DNA from 3 places in the Cellulomonas sp. GTC20042 genome. Region 2 is predicted to be linked to each of the others. Evidence: predicted binding sites of a transcription regulator. Region 2 holds the regulator's gene; each other region holds the start of a gene.
The links. The regulator Rex, encoded in region 2, represses fermentation and respiration genes when NADH is low (regulators of the CRP and FNR family bind a similar motif). The targets are predictions, from matches to a motif close to CTTGTGAANNNNTTCACAAG.
Positions count from the first base shown of each region.

Region 1: a site for Rex is predicted at 6,708-6,727, ahead of pflB (formate C-acetyltransferase). Genes of this name have one in related genera too.
Region 3: a site for Rex is predicted at 5,220-5,239, ahead of adhE (bifunctional acetaldehyde-CoA/alcohol dehydrogenase). Genes of this name have one in related genera too.

Region 1 covers NZ_AP043678.1:2,441,378-2,449,006, forward strand. Annotated here, with positions in the region: gene ACZ5HG_RS11365 (HRDC domain-containing protein) at 1-1,001, shown strand, start outside; gene ACZ5HG_RS11370 (3-hydroxyacyl-CoA dehydrogenase NAD-binding domain-containing protein) at 1,115-3,250, shown strand; gene pflA (pyruvate formate-lyase-activating protein) at 3,400-4,290, opposite strand; gene pflB (formate C-acetyltransferase) at 4,413-6,680, opposite strand; gene ACZ5HG_RS11385 (hypothetical protein) at 6,959-7,279, shown strand; gene ACZ5HG_RS11390 (putative T7SS-secreted protein) at 7,276-7,629, shown strand, end outside.
Region 2 covers NZ_AP043678.1:681,051-688,679, forward strand. Annotated here, with positions in the region: gene ACZ5HG_RS03165 (PLDc N-terminal domain-containing protein) at 1-36, opposite strand, end outside; gene ACZ5HG_RS03170 (GNAT family N-acetyltransferase) at 146-679, opposite strand; gene ACZ5HG_RS03175 (HAD family hydrolase) at 676-1,509, opposite strand; gene ACZ5HG_RS03180 (glutaredoxin family protein) at 1,558-1,839, shown strand; gene ACZ5HG_RS03185 (redox-sensing transcriptional repressor Rex) at 1,857-2,528, shown strand; gene ACZ5HG_RS03190 (YceI family protein) at 2,635-3,189, opposite strand; gene ACZ5HG_RS03195 (MarR family winged helix-turn-helix transcriptional regulator) at 3,323-3,856, shown strand; gene ACZ5HG_RS03200 (histidine phosphatase family protein) at 3,944-4,600, shown strand; gene ACZ5HG_RS03205 (TlpA family protein disulfide reductase) at 4,597-5,235, shown strand; gene ACZ5HG_RS03210 (cytochrome c biogenesis CcdA family protein) at 5,235-6,116, shown strand; gene resB (cytochrome c biogenesis protein ResB) at 6,118-7,629, shown strand, end outside.
Region 3 covers NZ_AP043678.1:3,067,158-3,074,786, forward strand. Annotated here, with positions in the region: gene ACZ5HG_RS14210 (LacI family DNA-binding transcriptional regulator) at 1-54, shown strand, start outside; gene ACZ5HG_RS14215 (HAD family hydrolase) at 51-836, shown strand; gene ACZ5HG_RS14220 (glycoside hydrolase family 65 protein) at 833-3,349, shown strand; gene ACZ5HG_RS14225 (Na+/H+ antiporter) at 3,453-5,093, shown strand; gene adhE (bifunctional acetaldehyde-CoA/alcohol dehydrogenase) at 5,313-7,629, shown strand, end outside.

The DNA of each region.
Region 1 (7,629 bases), 1.8 Mb from region 2:
TGCCCGACCTCTCCGCGCTGTCCGAGGCGCTGGTCGGGGTGGAGTGGGTGCTGCACGCCGCCTCGCAGGACCTGTCCGCGCTCGCCGAGCAGGGCCTGCGCCCCTCGCGGGTGTTCGACACCGAGCTCGGCGCCCGGCTGCTCGGGCTGGAGCGGGTCGGCCTGGCGGCGGTCGTCGCCGAGCTGCTCGGCCTCGGGCTCGCCAAGGAGCACTCCGCCGTCGACTGGTCCACCCGCCCGCTGCCCGAGCAGTGGCTGCGCTACGCCGCCCTCGACGTCGAGGTGCTGGTCGAGCTGCGCGAGGTGCTGGCCGAGCGACTGGCCGTCGCCGGCAAGGCGCAGTGGGCGGCCGAGGAGTTCGAGGCCGTGCGCCTCGCCCCGCCGCCCGCTCCGCGCGTGGACCCGTGGCGGCGCGTCTCCGGCGTGCACGCCATCCGCGACCCGCGCCGGCTCGCCGTCGTCCGCGCGCTGTGGCAGACCCGGGACACCAACGCCCGCCAGCGGGACATCTCCCCGGGCCGGGTGCTGCCGGACGCCGCGATCATGGCGGCCGCACAGGCGCTCCCCCGCTCGGTGCCGCAGCTCGTCGCGCTGCCCGCGTTCTCCGGCAAGGGCACCCGCCGCCGCGCACCGCTGTGGCAGAGCGCGATCGACTCCGCCCTCGCGCTGCCCGAGGACCAGCTGCCGTCCAGCCGGGGCCCGCGCTCCGACGGTCCGCCGCCGCCGCGTGCCTGGGCCGATCGCGACCCGGCCGCCGCCGCCCGGCTCACCACCGCCCGCGAGGTGGTCGCCGCGCTGTCCGAGGAGCACACGGTGCCGATCGAGAACCTGCTCCAGCCGGACCTGCTGCGCCGGCTGTGCTGGTCGCCGCCGAGCCCGGCCGACGAGCAGTCCATCGCGGAGCGGCTGGCGGAGGGCGGTGCGCGGTCCTGGCAGATCGGACTGGTCGCGCCGCTGCTCGCCGAGGCGTTCGTGCGGGCCGCGCAGGACGCGCCGGCCTGATCGCGCGCGGGCGTCCACCCGGGGTGGGCGCGCCGGCGTCCCCCGGGCGGTCGCCCGGACCTGCGGCTAGGGTCGCGGTGATCCGTCGGACACCGCTGTCTGGAGGCCGCCGCATGACCCGTTCCCTCGCCGACCTGCCCACCGGTCTGACCGTCGAGCCGGACGACCACGTCGCCGTCGTGACGACCCGCGACCAGCCGCTGCCGGACGGCGGCACGCTGGCCGTGGTCACCCTGACCAGCGCGGACGGCCGTCGGCCGACCACCCTCGGCCTGCGCGGGCTGCTGGCCCTCCAGGACGTGCTGCTCACCGTGCAGGCGCGGGCACGGGCGGGCGAGATCGCCGCGGTGGCGGTCACCGGCCGGCCGGGGGCGTTCGTCGCCGGGGCGGACCTCACGCTGGCCCGGGCGCTGCGCGACCAGGTCGGCGCACGGGCGCTGGCGCGGCTCGGGCACGACACGCTGCGCCTGCTCGGCGAGATGCCGGTGCCCACGATCGCCTGGGTCGGCGGCTACGCCCTGGGCGGCGGGCTGGAGATCGCCCTGCACTGCGACCACCGCGTCGCCGCGGCCGGGGTGCGCGCGCTGGCGCTGCCGGAGGCGTCGCTCGGGATCGTGCCGGGCTGGGGCGGCTGCTGGCTGCTCCCCCGGCTGGTCGGCGTCGAGGCCGCGATCGACCTGACCGTGCTGCGCCCGCTCGCGAACAACCGGCAGACCTCCGCCGAGGAGGCGCTGCGGATCGGCCTGGTGGACGCGGTGCTGCCCGCGGAGGACTTCACCGACGCCGCGCTCGCCTGGACGGTCGACCTGCTGCGCGAGCGCCCGCCGGCGCGCGCTCCCCGCCCGGCCACCGAGGCCGACGCCGCGGCCGTCGAGCGTGCCGCCGGAGTGCTCGAGGCGCGGCTGCACGGCGCGGCGCCGTCCTACCCGCACACCCTCGACCTGATCGCCCGGGCCGGGCAGCGGGACCGCGAGGCCGGCTTCGCCGCCGAGGACGAGGCGCTGACCGAGCTGCTGGTGTCCGAGCAGGCGGCCGCCGCCATGTACGCGGCGGACCTGGTCGGGGGCGCGACCCGCGCGCACCGGACGGGTCCTGCGACCGGTGGCGCCGAGCCGCGACCGGTGCGGGAGGTCGGGGTGATCGGTGCCGGGCTGATGGCCGCGCAGCTCGGCGTGCTGCTCGCGTCCCGGCTGGACGTGCCGGTGCGGCTGCGCGAGGTGGACGAGGAGCGCGCCGAGGCCGGTCGCGGACGGGTGCGCGCCCTGGTCGAGGCGCAGGTGCGGCGCGGACGCCTCGCCGAGGACGCCGCCGCAGCGCTGCTGGACCGGATCCGGGTCGGCACCGACCTGCACGACCTCGCCGGGGCGGACCTGGTGATCGAGGCCGTGACCGAGGTGCTGGACGTCAAGCGCGCGGTCTTCGCCGAGGTGGAGGCGCTGGTCGACCCCGGCACGGTCCTGGCGACCAACACCTCCGCGCTGTCGGTCTCCGCGATGGCCGACGGGCTCGCGCACCCGGAGCGGGTGGTCGGCCTGCACTTCTTCAACCCGGTGGCGCAGATGCCGCTGGTCGAGGTGGTCGCCACCGCGTCGTCCTCCGCCGAGGCGCTGGCCACCGGTGTGGACGTGGCCGCCCGTGCGGGCAAGACCGTCGTGCGCACCACCGACCGGCCCGGCTTCGTGGTGAACCGGGTGCTGCTGCGGATGCTCGCCGAGGTGCTGGGCGCGGTGGAGGACGGCACCCCGGTCACCGTCGCGGACCGTGCGCTGCGCCCGCTCGGCCTGCCCATGAGCCCTTTCGCGCTGCTCGACCTGGTGGGGCTCGGCGTGGCGCAGCACGTGCTCGGCACCCTGCACGACGGTCTGGGCGAACGCTTCCGGCTGTCACCCGGGCTGGAGCGGCTGGTGCGCGAGGGGCGGTCGGTCGCCCACCCCGGCCCCGGCGGGCTGCCGGAGGTGGACCCTGCCATCCAGGAGGCCTTCGACGACCCGGTGACCGGGGCGCCGGTGCCGGACGCCGACGACGTGCTCGCGCGGGTGGCGACCGGGCTCGCGCAGGAGATCGGCGGGCTGCTGGACGAGGGCGTGGTCGCCGACGCGACGCAGGTCGACCTGGCGATGATCCTCGGCGCCGGGTGGCCGCCGCACCTCGGCGGGATCTGCCCCTGGCTGGACCGCGAGGGCTGGTCGGAGCACGTGCTGGGCCGTCGGCTGCTGCCGCCCGGGCTGGCGGTGCGCGCGGGGGCGTGAAGCCGCGCGCCGGGTCGTGAGGCCGCGCCGCGATCCCGGGACGGCAGTGCCCCGGGGACAGCAGAGGGCGCCGGGCGCGGCCCCCGCCGCACTCCCGACGCCCCTCGCGCCCACGGCCCCGGGGTGATCGACCCCGGTGACCGGGTCGATCAGAAGACGGTCAGACCCCGGTCACGGAACTGCTGGCGCACCCGCGCGACGAGCTCCTGGCTCGGCGGCTCGGTGTCCTCCAGCTCGTAGTCCATGCCCAGGCTGGCCCACTTGTCCCGGCCCATCTGGTGGAACGGCAGCACCTCGACGCGGCTCACCGTCGACAGCGTCGCCACGTAGTCCGCGACGGCGTCCACGTTCTCCACGGCGTCGGTCAGCCCGGGCACCAGCACGAAGCGCACCCAGATCTCGGTGCCGGAGTCGGCGACCCGGCGGCCGAAGTCGAGCGTCGGCTGGAGCTCGCGTCCGGTGGCCTTCTTGTAGGTCTCGGGGATGCCGGACTTCACGTCCAGCAGCACCAGGTCGAGGTCCGCCAGCATCTCGTCCGAGCAGTGCGCGCCCAGGTAGCCGGAGGTGTCGATCGCGGTGTGCACGCCGAGCTCCTTGGCACCGCGCAGCACGCGGGCCACGAACGCCGGCTGCATCAGCGGCTCGCCGCCGGAGATCGTCAGCCCGCCGCCGGTCACCTCGAACACCGCCTTGTAGCGGCCGATCCGGCGCAGCAGCTCCTCGGCGAGCACCGGCTCGCCGCGACGCATCTCCATGGTGTCGGGGTTGTGGCAGTACAGGCAGCGCAGCGGGCAGCCGGCGAGGAAGGTCGTCAGGCGGGTGCCCGGGCCGTCCACGGCGGTGACCAGCTCCCAGGAGTGCAGGGAGCCGAGCTCGCCGGCGCGCATCTGCGCGAACTTCTCGCTGCGCTCGGCGGCGCTGACCTCGAGGCCCGCGGTGCCGGCGGAGGAGCGCTGGTTCGAGCCGCCGACCAGCGGGACGCCGAGCTCGATGACCGGGGCGCCGACCTGATCGCCGATGCCGCACGTGGTGCTGGTCATGTCCGTCTCCTCGCTGTGCCGATGGTGCTGGGTGGTGCCGGTGGTGCCGGGTGGTGCGTGATGCAGGACGGGCGCCCGCCGGGAACGATCCCCCGGCGGACGCCCGCGCCCGTCAGGTGGCGTCAGAGCGCGCCGTGGAACGTCCGGGAGAGCACGTCGAGCTGCTGCTCACGCGTCAGGCGGACGAAGTTCACCGCGTAGCCGGACACCCGGATGGTGAGCTGCGGGTAGTTCTCGGGGTGCTCCATGGCGTCCTCGAGGGTCTCCCGGTTCAGGACGTTGACGTTCAGGTGGTACCCGGAGGACACGTTGTACGCGTCCATCAGGCCCACCAGGTTCGTCACCTGCTCGTCCTTGGTGCGGCCGAGGCCCGAGGGCACGACGGTCGAGGTGAGCGAGATGCCGTCCATCGCCTCGGAGTACGGCAGCTTCGCGACCGACATCGCGGAGGCGAGCATGCCGTGCGAGTCGCGCCCGTTCATCGGGTTGGCGCCCGGGGCGAACGGCTCGCCGCCACGACGGCCGTCGGGGGTGTTGCCCGTGGCCTTGCCGTAGACGACGTTCGAGGTGATCGTCAGCACCGACTGCGTGTGCAGCGCGTTGCGGTACGTCTTGTGCTTGCGGATCTTCTCCATGAAGGCCTTGGTGATGCCCACGGCGATGTCGTCCGCACGGTCGTCGTCGTTGCCGTACTTCGGGAAGTCGCCCTCGATCACGTAGTCCGTGACCAGGCCGTCCTCGTCGCGGACCGGCGTGACCTTCGCGTACTTGATCGCCGACAGCGAGTCCGCCACGACCGACAGGCCGGCGATGCCGCAGGCCATGGTGCGCAGGATGGTGCGGTCGTGCAGCGCCATCTCGAGCCGCTCGTAGGCGTACTTGTCGTGCATGAAGTGCACGCAGTTCAGCGCGTCGACGTAGGTCTCGGCCAGCCAGTCGAGCAGCTTGTCGTACTTCGCGGCCACGTCCTCGTAGTCCAGGACGTCGCCGGCGACCGGCGCGGACACCGGGGCGACCTGCTTGCCGGAGACCTCGTCGCGGCCACCGTTGATCGCGTAGAGCAGCGCCTTGGCGATGTTCACGCGGGCACCGAAGAACTGCATCTGCTTGCCGACCCGCATCGGGGACACGCAGCAGGCGATCGCCGCGTCGTCGCCCCAGGAGGTGCGGATCAGGTCGTCGGACTCGTACTGGATCGCCGAGGTGTCGATCGAGACCTGGGCGCAGAACTTCTTGAAGCCCTCCGGCAGGCGGTTGCTCCACAGCACGGTCAGGTTCGGCTCGGGGGCCGGGCCGACGTTGTAGAGCGTCTGCAGCAGGCGGAACGAGTTCTTGGTGACCAGCGGACGGCCGTCCTCGCCGATGCCGCCGATGGACTCGGTGACCCAGGTCGGGTCGCCCGAGAACAGGTTGTCGTACTCGGTGGTCCGCAGGAAGCGGACGATGCGCAGCTTGATGACGAAGTCGTCGATCAGCTCCTGCGCGAACTCCTCGGTGATGGTGCCGGCGTCGAGGTCACGCTGGATGTACACGTCGAGGAAGGTCGAGGTGCGGCCCAGCGACATCGCCGCGCCGTTCTGCTCCTTGACCGCGCCGAGGAAGGCGAAGTACAGCCACTGCACGGCCTCGCGGGCGTTGGTGGCCGGCTTGGAGATGTCGTAGCCGTAGGCCGCGGCCATCCGCTTGAGCTCCTGCAGGGCGCGGATCTGCTCCGCGTTCTCCTCGCGGTCACGGATGACGTCCTCGATCGAGGGCTCCATGTCGAGCTCGTGGCGCTCGAGGCGCTTGGCCTCGATCAGCGCGTCGATCCCGTAGAGGGCCACGCGGCGGTAGTCGCCGATGATCCGGCCACGGCCGTAGGCGTCCGGCAGGCCGGTGATGATGTGCGAGGAGCGGGCCGCGCGGACGTTCGGGGGGTACACGTCGAAGACACCGTCGTTGTGCGTCTTGCGGTACGTGGTGAAGATCTTGGCGACCTCGGGGTCGACGTCGTAGCCGTAGGTCTCGAGCGACTTCTCGACCATGCGCCACCCGCCGTTGGGGAACATGGCGCGCTTGAGCGGGGCGTCGGTCTGCAGGCCGACGATCAGCTCGTTGGCCTCGTCGATGTAGCCCGCGCCGTGCGACGTGATCGTCGACGGGGTGTGGTTGTCGATGTCGTAGACGCCCTTGGCGCGCTCCTCGGGGAACATCGCGCTGAGCTTGGCCCAGATGCCGGTGGTGCGCTCGGTGGCGCCGGCGAGGAAGGACGAGTCGCCGGTGTAGGGCGTGTAGTTGCGCTGGATGAAGTCGCGCACGTCGATCCCGTCGCACCAGGGTCCGGTGACGAACGAGCTCCAGGCACCCGCGGTGGCGTCGGTGCCGGTCTGAGGTACTGCGGTGGTGGACATCTGCTGCTCCTCGGTGAGGTCCGTGTACTAGTGACGCTATTCACGAGGTCATGGGATGTCTTGGGACCTCGGTCCCAATCGCAGGTCAGGGCGACGTGACGGCCCTCACGTCGGGTCGGATGGACCGGTTCACCTCGCGCGCGCGAGAGGTGCGGGCGAGGAGACACGCCGTGCGCGGGGGGCGGTTGCGGAAAACGCACAGATCGTCCGGAGCCGCCGCCCGAGCCGCCTAGCGTGCCGACATCAGTCACGACGCAGCGACGGCGAGGAGGCCGTGGATGTCCGGACGGGTCAGGGTCGAGGTCGACGAGATCGAGGAGGCGGGCGCCCTCGCGCGCCGGGCACGCGGGCACCTGGAGGACGCACCACCCGCCGCACCCGCCCCGGTCGGGCACGACCGGCTGGACCACGCCCTCGCGCACTTCGGCACCCGCTGGGACCGCGGGGCGTCGATCCTGGGCAGGGACGTGGACGAGTGCGAGGCGCGGCTGGTCGGCTCCGCGCGCGCCTACCGCGAGGCCGACGAGCACCTCGCCACCCTCGCCCACCGGGTCGCCGAGCACCTGGACCCGGCCGGTGCCACGGGACCGCCCCGGTGACCGCCACCCTCGCGCGTACCCACGACGCCCGCGTGCTCGTCCCCGGCGACACCGCCACGGCGCGCGACCTCGCCCATCGGCTGGACCAGCAGGGCGACTCCTACGAGGTGACCGGCCACCTCCTGCGGCAGATCGACACCGCGGGTGCCTGGCAGGGCACTGCCGCCGAGCGCTCCCGCGCCACGATCGGCGCGCTCCCCCGCCGGTTCACCACCGCCGCCGACGCCCACCGGCGGGCGGCCACCGCGCTCACCGCCTACGCCGACGCGGAGGACGGCGCCCGGATCACGGCCGCCAGTGCGGTGACCCTCTGGCAGCGGGGCGAGCGGCAGACCGCCACTGCCGGATCC
Region 2 (7,629 bases):
CTCGATGACGAGCCAGAACGATTCCCAGAAGCTCATGATGTCCCCCATGAGTCCGCCCGGCGGCCGTCGGCTGAGCGCCGGATACCGGCGAACGTAGCACCAGGTCGCGCCCGCGGGAACGGGTGCGAGCACCCAGGCGCCGGGCTCAGAGCGGGCGGTGCAGCACCAGGTCGTGCTCGGTGCGGCCGCCCACCTGGAAGGTGCGCTCGCCGACGACGTCGAAGCCGGAGCGCCGGTAGAACGCCTGCGCGCGCAGGTTCTCGCCGTTGACGCCGAGCCAGGTGCCGGTCGCCCCGGCGGCCCGGGCGGCGTCCAGCGTGGCGGTCATCAGCGTGCCGGCGACGCCCCGGCCCTGCGCGTCGGGGTGCACGTAGCACTTGGACAGGTAGGCGGCGGGGGCCGAGGGGACGACGGCCGCGATCTCCGGCTCGGCCGGGCCCTCGGCCTGGTGCACGACCAGCGTGTAGCCGAGCAGCGCGCCGTCGCCGTCCTGCGCGACCAGCACCGTGTGGTCCTCGGCGGCGAGCCAGCCCGCGACGTGCTCCGGAGTCAGGTGCGTGGCGATGAACGCGGCCTGGTCGGCGGCGGTGGACGAGGGCGGGCAGGCCAGCGGGAACGTCAGCGCGGCCAGCGCGGCGACCGCCGGGACGTCGGCCTCGGCGGCCGGGCGGACGGTCATCGGCCCTGCACCCGCGCGCGCAGCCAGCGGCGCAGCGTGCGCACCACGAGCGCCAGCACCCAGGCGGAGCCGGCGACGGTGGCGGCGTCCACCCCGCGGCGGGCGGCGCGGCGGCGGCCGCGGAACTCGCGCACCGGCCATCCCACCTCGGCGGCGTGCTTGCGCAGCCGGCCGTCCGGGTTGATCGCGCAGGGGAAGCCGACCTCGGAGAGGATCGCGACGTCGTTCGTGCTGTCCCCGTAGGCGAAGGACCGGTCGAGGTCCAGACCCTCCCGCTCGGCGAGCGCGCGGACCGCGTCGGCCTTGGCCTTGCCGTGCAGCATGTCGCCGACCAGGCGGCCGGTGTAGAAGCCGTCCTTGTGCTCGGCCACGGTGCCCAGCGCGCCGGTGGCGCCGAGCCGCCGGGCGATCAGGTCGCCGATCTCGACCGGGGTGGCCGTGACCAGCCACACCTGGTGACCGGTGCGCAGGTGCTGGTCGAGCAGCTTCTGGGTGCCGGGGAAGATCCGCAGCGACAGCACCTCGTCGTAGACGTCCTCGGCGATGGCGACGACCTCGGCCACCGAGCGCCCGTGCATGATCTCCAGCGCGCGGTTGCGCACGTCGTCGATCTGCCGGCGGTCCTCGCCGAAGGTCAGGTAGCGCGCCTGGTGCACCGCGAACCGCACGATGTCGCGGGTGCGGAAGAACCCGCGCCGGTACAGGCCCACCGCGAGGTGGAAGGAGGAGGCGCCGCGGATGATCGTGTTGTCCACGTCGAAGAAGGCCGCGATCCGCGCGGGGCCCTCCGGGGCGGGGGTGCCGTCACCTGCGGGCGCGTGGGGCGGGATCGGGTCGGGCACCCGGCCACTGTAACCATCGGCGCCTACGCTCGTCCTGTGCCCCTGAACCCCGCGTCCTCGCCCCGCGCCGTCCTCTACGTGCGCGCCGGGTGCCATCTGTGCGACGACGCGCGCACCGTCGTCGCCGCCGAGTGCGCCGCCGTGGGCGCCGCGTGGGACGAGGTGGACATCGACGCGGGCACCGGTCCGGACGGCCGCCCGCTCGCCGAGCGGTACGGCGAGCTGGTCCCGGTGGTCGAGGTGGACGGCCGGCGGGTGGCGTACTGGCAGGTGGATGCGACCCGTCTCCGCGAGGCGCTGCACCGGACCTGGGACTGACGGCCTAGTCTGTGCAGGTGCGAGCCCTGCCGCCGACCACTGTCGCCCGTCTCCCGGGGTACCTGCGCTCGCTCGGCGGTCTGGCCTCCGAGGGCGTGATCACGATCTCGTCGGACCAGCTGGCCGATCTGGTGGGTGCCTCCTCCGCGCAGCTGCGCAAGGACCTGTCCTACCTGGGGGCCGGCGGCCGCCGCGGTGTCGGCTACGAGGTGGAGCACCTGCGCCGCCGGATCGCGCAGGCCCTCGGCATGGCCGAGGAGCGGCAGATCGTCATCGTCGGCATCGGCAACCTCGGTCACGCGCTCGCCGCGTACTCCGGCTTCACCGACCGCGGGTTCGTGCTCGTGGGTCTGCTGGACGCCGACCCGCGCCTGGTGGGCACCCGCGTCGGCGGGCACGAGGTGCAGCACGTCGACCGGCTGGAGCAGGTGGTGGCCGAGGGCGGCGCTACGATCGCGCTGGTCGCCACGCCCGCGTCGGCGGCGCAGGCCACCACCGACCGGCTGGTCGCGGCCGGGGTCACCGGCATCCTCAACTTCGCGCCGCGCACCGTCCGGGTGCCCGAGGGCGTGGACGTGCGCGAGGTCGACCTCGGCTCCGAGCTGCAGATCCTCGGCTTCCACACCCGGCAGCGCACCGTCCAGCCCGGCACGTCCGGCTGGGACGAGGACCCCGCCGTCGAGATCTGACGGCTGCGTCGGACTCCACGCACGCCACGAGGGCCCGATCGCGGCAGGGGGTGCGCGATCGGGCCCTCGTGAGGAGCTCCTGCGGCCGGAGCGGCCGCGGCGGGGGTCAGGCCTGCTTGATGGCCGAGACCTCGAGCGTGATGACGACCTTGTCGGACACCAGGACGCCGCCGGCCTCGAGGGCCGCGTTCCAGGTGATGCCGAAGTCCTTGCGGGAGATCGTGGTGCTGGCGGAGAAGCCGGCGCGCACGTTGCCGAAGGGGTCGGTGGCCGAGCCGCCGAACTCGGTGGCCAGCTCGACGGACTTGGTCACGCCGTGGATGGTGAGGTCACCGGTCACGACGTAGTCCTCGCCGTCCGCGACCACGGAGGTCGAGGCGAAGGTCCACTCGCCGAAGGTCTCGACGTCGAAGAAGTCGGCCGACTTGATGTGGCCGTCGCGGCCCGCGTCGCCGGTGGAGATGGTGGACGGGTCCAGGGTCGCGGTGACCGAGGAGACGGTCAGGTCGTCGCCGACGGTGACGGTGCCACCGGTGACGGCCACGGTGCCGCGCACCTTGGAGATGCCGGCGTGGCGCACGGTGAAGGCGGCCTCGGTGTGCGAGGCGTCGATCGCCCAGGTGCCCGCGGTCAGACCGGTCGGCAGCGTGGTGGTGGTCATGGTGCACTCCTCAGTGATGGTTGAAGCGTCAATCTGTCGTTAGTTGAGATTTCTACTACACTGGGGCGAGTCGCGCAACACCTGTGGGACGATCGGCCACCGCCGTGACGCGGGGCACAGCAGGGAGGCAGACATGACGACAGCAGCAGGGCCGGTCCGGGAACCCCGGGCGCACGCGGACGTGCGCTGGCTCTCCACCGAGGAGCAGCGCTGGTGGCGCGCCTGGCGCGACGGCACCGCGCGGCTGCTCGACGTGCTCGGGCACGAGCTGGAGGAGGACTCCGGGCTGTCCCTCGGCGAGTACGAGGTGCTGGTGCGGCTGTCCGAGGCCCCCGCGCGCACGCTGCGGATGTCCGAGCTCGCCGGTGAGCTGGCGCACTCGCGCAGCCGGCTGACCCACACGATCCGCCGGATGGAGAACGCCGGGCTGGTCGAGCGGACCCCCTGCCTGGAGGACGCACGCGGCGTGAACTGCACCATGACCGAGATCGGCTGGTCCCGGCTCGTCGACGCCGCGCCCGCGCACGTCGAGTCGGTGCGGGCCCACCTGGTCGACGTGCTGACCCCGGCGCAGCTCCGCGCGCTCGGCGAGGCGATGGAGGCGGTGGGCCTCGCGCTCCAGCAGGGCTGCACCGCCGCGGCCGACGCCGAGGGCGCCCGCGCCTGACCCGTCGGGCGTCGGGCGGGAGTGCGATCGCCCACACCGGGCCCCGTCCGGGCGCGACCACCCAGTCCTGTTTGCGAGACTGACCCCATGGTCACGACCACGGTCCACCTGATGCGGCACGGCGAGGTGCACAACCCCTCGGGCGTGCTGTACGGACGCCTCCCCGGCTACCACCTGTCCGAGCGCGGGCACGCCATGGCGGAGCGCGTCGCCGCGCACCTGTCCGGCGGCCTCGACGCACCCCGGCGCGACATTACCGTCGTGATCGCCTCGCCGCTCCAGCGCGCGCAGGAGACCGCCGCCCCGATCGGCGCGGCCCTCGGCCTGGAGGTCGGCGCCGACGAGGGGCTGCTGGAGGCCGAGAACTCCTTCCAGGGCCTGACCTTCGGCGTCGGCGACGGCTCGCTGCGGCACCCCCGGCACTGGCCGCTGCTGCGCAACCCGTTCCGCCCGTCGTGGGGCGAGCCGTACCGGCAGCAGGTCGCCCGCGTGCTCGGCGTGGTGGACTCCGCGCGCGAGGCCGCCCGGGGCCACGAGGCCGTGCTGGTCAGCCACCAGCTGCCGATCTGGGTCACCCGGCTCGCGCTGGAGGACCGCCGGCTCTGGCACGACCCGCGCCGCCGGCAGTGCTCCCTCGCCTCCCTCACCAGCCTGACCTACGAGGACGACCGCCTGGTGCGCGTCGGCTACACCGAGCCGGCCGCGGACCTGCTGCCCGGCGCCTCGGCCGTGGCGGGCGCGTGACCCCGACCCGCGGCGCCGTCCGCGGCCGCATCGTCCGGGCGCTCGCCGTCGGGGCGGTCGCCGTGCTGGCGCTCGCGGCCTGCGCGGACGACCCCACCGGCCAGGACACCGACGTGGTCGACCAGGGCTACCAGTCCGGGGATGGCTCTTTCACCTCCTGGGCGCCGGACGACCGGCAGGGCCCGGTGGACCTGTCCGGCACCGACTACGCCGGTGACGTGCAGGACGTCGCGGCCTGGCGGGGCGACGTCGTCGTGCTGAACACCTGGTACGCGGCCTGCCCGCCGTGCCGGGAGGAGGCGCCCGACCTGGTCGAGATCGCGAACGACTACGCCGACCAGGGCCTGCACGTGCTCGGGATCAACGGCGTGGACGACGCGGGGGCCGCCGAGCCCTTCCAGCGCACCTTCGACGTGCCGTACCCGAGCATCGACGACCGGGACAAGAACGCGGTCGCCGCGCTCCAGGGGATCGTGCCGGTGCAGGCCACCCCGACCACCGTCGTGCTGGACCGGGACGGCAAGGTGTTCGCGCGGATCATCGGCGCCGCCGAGGGGTCCACCCTGCGCGCCCTGGTCGAGGAGGCTCTCGCCGAGGGCACGCCGACCGCCACGACCACCCCGTCGGGGTCCTGATGCTCGCCGACGTGGGGGACGCCTTCGCCCGGGCCGCGACCTCCGGCTCGCTGCTCGCCGCCGTGCCGGTGGCGGTGCTCGCCGGGCTGGTGTCCTTCGCGTCGCCCTGCGTGCTGCCGCTGGTCCCGGGGTACCTCGGGTACCTGGGCGGGATGTCGGCGGCCACCGCGCCGCCGGCGTCCCGGCAGCGCGCCGAGGCACGGGCCGCGTCGACCGGCGGGCTCGACCTCGCCGGCTCGCTGCCCGCGCAGCCCCGGCTCGGCGGCGGGACCGCGGCAGCCGACGCCCCGGCCCCGCGGGGTCGGCTGGTGGCCGGGGTGCTGCTGTTCGTCGCCGGCTTCACCGCGGTCTTCCTCGCCTACGGCTCGCTGGCCGGGTCGCTCGGGTCCTTCCTGCTGCGCTGGCAGGACCCGGTCTCGCGGGTGCTCGGCGTGCTGGTGGTCGTGATGGGGCTGGCGTTCCTCGGGCTGGTGCCGTTCCTCCAGCAGGACCGCCGCACGCTGGTCGCCCCGCGCGCCGGGCTGTGGGGGGCGCCGGTGCTCGGCGTGACCTTCGGCATCGGCTGGACCCCGTGCATCGGCCCCACCCTCGCCGCGATCCTGCTGCTCTCGCTGGACGGCGGCTCGGCCGGCCGGGGCGCGCTGCTCGCGCTGGCGTTCTGCGCCGGGCTCGGCCTGCCGTTCGTCGCGGTGGCGTTCGGGCTCCAGCGCAGCCGCCGGGCGCTCGACTGGCTGGCCCGCCGACGCCTCGCGATCATGCGGGTCGGCGGCGGGATGCTCGTGCTGCTCGGGATCGCCCTGGTCACCGGCCTGTGGTCCCGGTGGGCCGCGTGGTTGCAGGGGCTGCTCACCGGCACCGACCCGTTCATCCCGGCGGTGTGAGATGACCCAGGACACGACCGGACGTCCCGCGGGCTACGTGCCCGAGGGGATCGACGACGCGCTCGTCGGCGACGGCGCGCCGCCGCAGCTGCCCGCGCTGGGCGTGGTCGGCTGGCTGCGCTGGACCTGGCGCCAGCTCACCAGCATGCGGGTGGCGCTGCTGCTGCTCATGCTGCTGGCCGTGGCCGCCGTGCCCGGCACGGTCTTCCCGCAGCGCCCGCAGGACCCCGCCCGCGTCGCCACCTACCTGACCGACCACCCCGAGCTCGGACCGCTGCTCGACCGGCTCGGCATGTTCGACGTGTACGCGAGCGTGTGGTTCTCCGCGATCTACCTGCTGCTGTTCGTCTCGCTGGTCGGCTGCATCCTGCCGCGCAGCCGCACCCACCTGCGCGCGCTGCGCAACCGCCCGCCGCGCACCCCGCGCCGCTTCGACCGGTTCCCGGCCCGTGCCGACGCCGTCCTGGACGGCAGCCCCGCCGAGGTCGCCCGGCAGGCCCGCGCCGCGCTGCGCCCGCGGTTCCGGGTCGACGTGCAGGAGGAGAAGGCCGGCACCTGGACCGTCGCCGCCGAGCGCGGCTACCTGCGCGAGACCGGCAACCTGGTGTTCCACCTCGCGCTGGTCGGCCTGCTGGTGTCGATCGCCACCGGCCAGCTGCTGCACTACCGCGGGCAGGCGATCGTGGTGGAGGGGCGCGCCTTCGCCAACACGCAGAGCGACTACGACTCCTTCGAGAGCGGCTCCGGCTTCCGCGCCGCCGACCTCGACCCGTTCTCGCTGCGGCTGGACCGCTTCACCTCGCGCTTCGACCCGGCGACGTTGCAGTCCCGCGACTTCCTGGCCGAGGTCACCGTCACCGAGCCCGGTGAGGAGCCCTACGCCGACACGATCAAGGTGAACCACCCGCTCGAGGCGGGCGGCGCCAAGGTGTACCTGCAGGGCAACGGCTACGCGCCGCAGGTCACCGTGCGGGATGCCGACGGGGAGATCACGTTCTCCGGCGCGGTCCCGTTCCTCCCGCAGGACACCGTCTACACCTCGCAGGGCGTCATCAAGGTCCCGGACGTGACCAGCGGCCCGCAGATCGGCCTGCAGGGCGTGCTGCTGCCCACCGCCGAGCAGATCGGCGACGACATCTGGCGGTCCGTGCACCCGCAGCCCACCGACCCGCTGCTCGCGCTCGCGGTGTGGACCGGCGACCTCGGGCTGGACGACGGGGTGCCGCAGAACGTCTACCAGCTGGACGAGACGAACCTCACGCAGGTCACCGAGGCGGACGGCACGCCGCTCACGCTGTACGTGCGGCCGGGGGAGACGGTCGACCTGCCGGACGGCCTCGGCACGCTCACCTTCGACTCGCTGCCCCGGTTCGTCGCGCTGGACCTGCGGCACGACCCCTCGCTCGGCTGGGTGCTGACCTTCGCCCTGCTGGCCTTCGCCGGCCTCGCGCTGTCGCTCTTCGTGCCGCGCCGTCGGGTGTGGCTGCGGCTGACCCCTGACACCGCTGGTCGC
Region 3 (7,629 bases), 1.8 Mb from region 2:
GCACAGCCCCCGACCGCCGCACACCCGCCGACCCCGGCACCCGCCCGAGGATGAGGAGCAGCCCCGTGGACCGCACGACCGACCGCCCCGCCGCCACCCTCGACGGCCTGGACGCCGTCCTGTTCGACCTGGACGGCGTGCTGACGCCGACCGCCGTGGTGCACATGCACGCGTGGTCCCGGCTGTTCACCCCCGTGCTGGAGGCGGCCGGCGCCGTGCCGTACACCGACGCCGACTACTTCGCCCACGTCGACGGCAAGCCGCGCTACGACGGCGTGCGCTCGCTGCTCGCCTCCCGCGGCATCGAGCTGCCGTGGGGCGACCCGACCGACCCGCCCGAGGCCGAGACGGTCTGCGGGCTCGGCAACCGCAAGAACGCCGTGTTCACCCAGGTGCTCGAGACCGAGGGCGTGCAGCCCTACCCGGGCTCGGTGCGCCTGGTGGACGCGCTGATCGCCGCCGGCCGGCAGGTCGCCGTCGTGTCCTCCTCCCGCAACGCCGTGCCGGTGCTCGCCGCCGCCGGGCTGAGCGACCGCTTCGGCCTGGTGGTCGACGGCCTGGTCGCCGCCGAGCACGGGCTCGCGGGCAAGCCGGACCCGGCCACGTACCTGTACGCCGCGGACCGTCTCGGCGTCCCGCGCGAGCGCGCGGCCGTCGTCGAGGACGCCGAGTCCGGCGTCGCCTCCGGCCGTGCCGGGGCGTTCGGGCTCGTCGTGGGGGTGGACCGGGGCGCGGGCGCCGCCGTCCTCCTCGAGCAGGGGGCTGACCTGGTGGTGGACGACCTGATCGAGCTGGTCGCCACCGCTCCCGACGACCGCGAGAGCACCACGCCGTGAACCCGACCTCCCTGTTCACCCCGGACCCGATCGACCGGCACCGGTTCCCGCACGACCCCTGGGCGCTGCGCGAGACCCGGCACGACGCCGGCGACCTCGGCCGCACCGAGACGCTGTTCGCCGTCGGCAACGGCTACCTCGGCATGCGCGGCAACGTCGAGGAGGGCCGGGACAGCCACGCCCACGGCACCTTCGTCAACGGCTTCCACGAGACCTGGCCGATCCGGCACGCCGAGGAGGCCTACGGCTTCGCGCGCGTCGGCCAGACCATCGTCAACGTGCCGGACGCCAAGATCCTGCGGCTGTACGTGGACGACGAGCCCCTGCTGCTCACCGTCGCCGACCTGCACGCCTACGAGCGCACCCTGGACTTCCGCGACGGCGTGCTGCGCCGCGAGCTCGTCTGGCAGACCCCGTCCGGCAAGCGGGTGCAGGTGCGGTCGAGCCGCATGGTGTCCTTCACCGAGCGGCACCTGGCGGTGCTGACCTACGAGGTCACCCTGCTCGACGCCGACGCGCCCGTGGTGGTGTCCAGCCAGATCCTCAACCGGCAGGACGGCCAGGACGAGTACCACGTGCGCTCCGCCGCCATGGGCGAGGGCTTCGACCCCCGCAAGTCCGAGCAGCTGACCGACCGGGTGCTCGAGCCGAGCCTGCACTGGGCCAAGGACGGGCGCTACGTGCTCGGCTACCGGGTGGCCGACTCCGGCATGACCCTGGCGGTGGCCGCCGACCACACGATCGAGACCGAGAACGAGGTCGAGGAGCTGTCCCTGGTCGAGGACGACCTCGCCAAGCACGTCTACCGGGTGCGCGCCCGCCAGGGCCAGCCGATCCGGATCACCAAGGTCGTGACCTACCACACCAGCCGCGGCATCCCCGCGCGCGAGCTGGTGGACCGCTGCCGCCGCACCCTGGACCGGGTGCAGCAGACCGGCGTCGAGCGGCAGCACGCCGACCAGCGCGCCTGGCTGGACGACTTCTGGGCGCGCTCCGACGTGGAGATCCCCGGGCAGCCCGACCTCCAGCAGGCCGTCCGGTGGAACCTCTTCCAGATCGCCCAGGCCACCGCCCGCGCCGAGGGCAACGGCATCGCCGCGAAGGGCCTGACCGGCTCCGGCTACTCGGGCCACTATTTCTGGGACACCGAGATCTACGTCCTGCCGTTCCTGACCTACACCTCGCCGCGGGTGGCCCGGAACGCCCTGCGGTTCCGCTACACGATGCTGGACGCCGCCCGCCGCCGGGCCCGGGAGCTCAACCAGGACGGCGCGCTGTTCCCGTGGCGCACGATCAACGGCGAGGAGGCCTCGGCCTACTACGCCGCCGGCACCGCGCAGTACCACATCGACGCCGACATCGCCCATGCCGTGCGGCAGTACGTGGCCGCCACCGGCGACGACGACTTCCTGGCCCGCGAGGCCGTGGACATCCTGGTCGAGACCGCGCGCATGTGGGCCGACCTGGGCTTCTGGCGCGGCAGCAACGGCGACTCGTCCTTCCACATCCACGGCGTCACCGGCCCGGACGAGTACACCACCGTGGTCAACGACAACCTGTTCACCAACGTGATGGCCCGGGCCAACCTGCGCGGCGCCGTCGAGGCGGTGGACCGGCTCGCGCACGACGACCCGGCCGCGCACGCCGCGCTGACCGACCGGCTGCACCTGACCACCGCCGAGCTGGACGAGTGGGCGCGGGCCGCCGAGCACATGGCGATCCCCTACGACGAGCGCCTGGGCATCCACCCGCAGGACGCGCAGTTCCTCGAGAAGGAGCTGTGGGACCTCGCCAACACGGACCCGTCCAAGCGCCCCCTGCTGCTCTACTACCACCCGCTGGTCATCTACCGGTTCCAGGTGCTCAAGCAGGCCGACGTGGTGCTCGCGCTGTTCCTGCAGGGCGACCAGTTCACGCTCGAGGAGAAGCTCGCCGACTTCGACTACTACGACCCGCTGACCACCGGCGACTCGACGCTGTCCGCGGTGGTGCAGTCGATCATCGCCTCCGAGGTCGGCTACCAGGAGCTCGCGCTGCGGTACTTCACCTCGGCGCTGTACGTCGACCTGGCCGACCTGCACCACAACACCTCCGACGGCGTGCACGTCGCGTCCCTCGGCGGGGTGTGGAGCGCACTGGCCTGCGGCTTCGGCGGCATGCGCGACCACGAGGGCGTCGTGTCGATCGACCCGCGCCTGCCGGAGGTCTGGGACGGGCTCACCTACCGCCTGACCGTGCGCGGGGTCCGGGTGCGCGTCGACGTGCGGCACACCGAGCTGCGGCTCACCGTCGAGGAGGGCGACGCGATCACGCTGGTCGTGCGGGGCGAGCGCGTGGAGGTCGCCGCCGCCGGACCGGTGGTCGTCCCGCTGGCCCCGGCACCGCGCCTGATCGGCACTCCGACGGTGCGCGACATCGAGGGCAACCGCCGCGCCGACGGCACGCTGATGACCGCCTCCGTGCCGGACCACCCGACCGTGCTCACCCCGCCCCCGGCGCTGCCGCAGGGCTGACGCCCCTCGGGCACAGGGCTGACGCCCAGGTCCTCCCCAGGCGGCTCCCGGTCGCGGGGCTAGGGTCGGTCCCGACCCCCAGCCGCCGACCCGGGAGCCGCTCGTGCACCACGTCGAGATCTTCGTCCTGATCGCCGGGGCGGTCGCGGTCACGGCCCTGTGCCGGCGGCGCGGGCTGCCCGCCCCGTTGGTGCTGGTCGCGGTCGGCCTGCTGGTGTCCTTCGTCCCCGGGGTGCCGGAGTACGAGATCGACCCCGAGCTCATCCTGGAGTTCGTGCTGCCGCCGCTGCTGTTCTCGGCGGCGCTGTCCTCCTCCTACCAGGACCTGCGACGCTCGCTCTCCTCGATCACCCGGCTCGGCGTCGGGCTGGTGCTGGTCAGCGCCGCCGCGGTGGCCGTGGTGGCGTGGGCGCTGGTGCCGGATCTGCCGCTGGCGGCGGCGCTGGTGCTCGGCGCCGTGGTGGCCCCGCCGGACGCGGTCGCCGCCGCCGCGGTGGGCCGCCGCCTGGGCCTGCCGCGCCGGGTGATGACCGTGCTCTCCGGCGAGAGCCTGATCAACGACGCCACCTCGCTCACGCTGTACAAGGTGGCGCTGGCCGGGGCCGCCTCCGGCGCGTGGTCGCTGTCCGAGGGGCTGGAGGTCTTCGCCCTCGCGGTGCTGGTCGGCGTGAGCCTGGGCCTGGTGATCGGCTGGCTGGTGCACCGGGTCCGCCTGCTGTTCGACGACTCGGTGGTGTCCTCCGCGGTGGCGCTGCTGACCCCCTTCGCCTGCTACTGGGGCGCCGAGCACCTGGAGGGCTCCGGGGTGCTGGCCGTGGTCGCCGCCGGGCTGTACCTCGGCCACACCGCCCCGACCGCCGGCTACGCCACCCGCCTGGTGCAGGAGCCGATCTGGCACACCCTGGACCTGCTGCTGGAGTCCTTCACCTTCGCGCTGATCGGCGTGCAGCTGCCCTGGCTGGTGCAGGACGTGCAGCAGTCCGACCAGGGCCTCGGCGCCGCCGTCGTGCTGGCGGCGGCCGTGCTCGGGGTGTCGATCCTGGTCCGGCCGGTGTACGTGCTGGCGACCGTGTGGATGGACCGGATCCGCCTGCCCGGGTCGCACCGACCACCGCGGGACTCGCTGACCGTGCGGGAGTCCGCGGTGGTGTCCTGGGCCGGCATGCGCGGCGTGGTGACCCTGGCCGCAGCCGCCGCGATCCCCGCCACCGTCGGCGGCCAGGCGTTCCCGGACCGCGCGACCATCCAGCTCGCCGCCTACGCCACCGCGATCGGCACCCTGCTGCTGCAGGGGCTGTCGCTGCCGTGGGTGATCCGCCGGCTCGGCGTGCGCTCGCAGGACGAGGCCCAGGATCGCAAGCAGGAGGCGCAGGTCCGGATCGCCACCGTGGAGGCCGCGCGACGGGTGATCGCCGAGCACCAGGAACGCTGGACGCAGACCCTCGGGCCGGAGGTCGCCGCGCAGCTCGCGAGCGGCATGGCCACCGCGATCGAGCGCCGGGAGCAGGCCACCGCCGTCATGCTCGACCCGGAGCTCGCGGAGGACGACGGGATGCGCGTCGTGACCCCCGGGCGAGGCCGTGCGCTCCAGGACCTGCGCCGCGACGTGATCGCCGCCCAGCGCGCCACCCTGGTCGCCCGACGGGACGCGGGCGAGGTGGACGAGGCGGTCATGCGGCAGGTGCTGCGCGAGCTCGACCTGGAGGACGAGAGCCTCGACGCGTCACCCCTGGGACGACTCTGATCGGCACGAAAGACCTGGTCACAGCCATGTGAACCGGTTCACTAACCTCTCCGACCGGTTCGCGAGCCTGGCAGACCCGCGCCCGCCCGACCTCGGACCAAGGTCCGGGGGACCTCCGACCCACGGTTTGTGAAACTTTTCTCGATATCGTCTTCTCGTGAGGTCGACGGAGCCCTCTCATCCCCCGCCACCAACGATCCTCGGGAGAACCCCGTGACCATCACGAGCACCGACAACGGCACCGCCGCTGCCATCGACCAGCTGGTCGAGGGCGCCACCAAGGCGCTGGCCGAGTACGCGAGCTTCACCCAGGAGGACGTCGACCGCCTGGTCAAGAAGGCCGCCGTCGCCGCCCTGGACCAGCACGGCCACCTCGCCGAGCTCGCCGTCGAGGAGACCGGCCGAGGCGTCTTCGAGGACAAGGCCGTCAAGAACATCTTCGCCTGCGAGCACGTCACCAACTCGATGGCCTCGCTGAAGACCGTCGGCGTGATCAACCGCGACGAGATCAACGGCATCACCGAGATCGCCGAGCCGGTCGGCGTCATCTGCGCGATGACCCCGGTGACCAACCCGACCTCCACCGCGATCTTCAAGTCGCTCATCGCGCTGAAGACCCGCAACCCGATCATCTTCGCGTTCCACCCGAACGCGCAGAAGTCCTCGGTCGCCGCCGCACAGGTCGTGCGCGACGCCGCGATCGCCGCCGGCGCCCCCGAGCACTGCATCCAGTGGGTCGAGGCCCCCTCGATGGAGGCCACCGGCCTGCTGATGAACCACCCCGGCGTCTCCACCATCCTGGCGACCGGTGGCAACGCGATGGTCCGCGCGGCCTACTCCTGCGGCAAGCCGGCCCTCGGCGTCGGTGCGGGCAACGTCCCGGCCTACATCGAGAAGAGCGCCAAGCTCAAGCGGGCCGTCAACGACGTGGTGCTGTCCAAGTCCTTCGACAACGGCATGATCTGCGCCTCCGAGCAGGCCGTCATCCTGGACGACGAGATCTACGACGCCGCGCTGGCCGAGTTCGCCGTGCTGCACGCCTACAAGGTCACCAAGAAGGAGAAGGCGCTCCTCGAGAAGTTCATCTTCGGTGTCGAGGCCAAGGGCAAGAACTGCGCCGACGCCAAGCTGAACCCGACCGTCGTCGGCAAGTCCCCGCAGTGGATCGCCGAGCAGGCCGGCTTCTCCGTCCCCGCCGACACCTCGATCATCCTGGCCGAGGTCACCGGCGTCGGCCCGAACGAGCCGCTGACCCGCGAGAAGCTCTGCCCGGTCCTCGCCGTGCTGCGCGCCACCTCCACCGAGCAGGGCATCCAGCTCGCCGAGCAGATGGTCGAGTTCGACGGCCTGGGCCACTCCGCCGCGATCCACACCCAGGACGAGGCGCTGACCGAGGCCTACGGCGCCCGGGTCAAGGCCATCCGCGTGATCGCCAACGCCCCCTCCTCGCTCGGCGGCATCGGTGACATCTACAACGCCTTCATCCCGTCGCTCACCCTCGGCTGCGGCTCCTACGGCCACAACTCGGTGTCCAACAACGTGTCGGCGATCAACCTCGTCAACATCAAGCGCGTCGGCCGGAGGAACAACAACTTGCAGTGGTTCAAGGTCCCGGCCAAGACGTACTTCGAGCCGAACGCCATCCGCTACCTGTCCGACATGGCCGACGTCGAGCGCGTCACCATCGTCACCGACTCCACGATGACCACCCTCGGCTTCGTGGACCGCGTCCTCGACGTGCTGAACCGCCGCCCCAACAAGGTGTCGGTCCAGATCATCGACCAGGTCGAGCCGGAGCCCTCCGTCAAGACCGTCCAGGCCGGTGCCGCGCAGATGCGCCACTTCCGCCCCGACACGATCATCGCCCTCGGCGGTGGCTCGCCGATGGACGCCGCCAAGGTCATGTGGCTGCTGTACGAGCACCCGGAGATCGTCTTCTCCGACCTCAAGCAGAAGTTCTTCGACGTCCGCAAGCGCGCCTTCAAGTTCCCGGTGCTCGGCGACCTCGCCAAGCTGGTCTGCATCCCGACCACCTCGGGCACCGGCGCCGAGGTCACCCCCTTCGCGGTGATCTCCGACCCCGACGCCGGCAAGAAGTACCCGCTGGCCGACTACGCGCTGACGCCGACCGTCGCGATCATCGACCCGGTGCTCACCTCGAAGATGCCGCGCTCGCTCGCCGCCGACTCGGGCTTCGACGCCCTCACGCACGCCACCGAGGCGTTCGTGGCCGTCTACGCGAACGACTTCACCGACGGCATGGCCCTCCAGGCCATCCGCCTGATCTTCGACAACCTGGCCCAGTCCGTGAACGGCGACCCGGCCGACCCGGAGACCAAGGCCGCGCGGGAGAAGATGCACAACGCCGGCACCATCGCGGGCATGGCGTTCGGCAACGCCTTCCTCGGGATCGTGCACGCGATGGCGCACGTCATCGGCTCGACGTTCCACCTGGTCCACGGCCGGACGAACGCCACGCTGCTGCCGCACGTCGTCCGCTACAACGGCCAGATCCCGACCAAGCTCACCAGCTGGC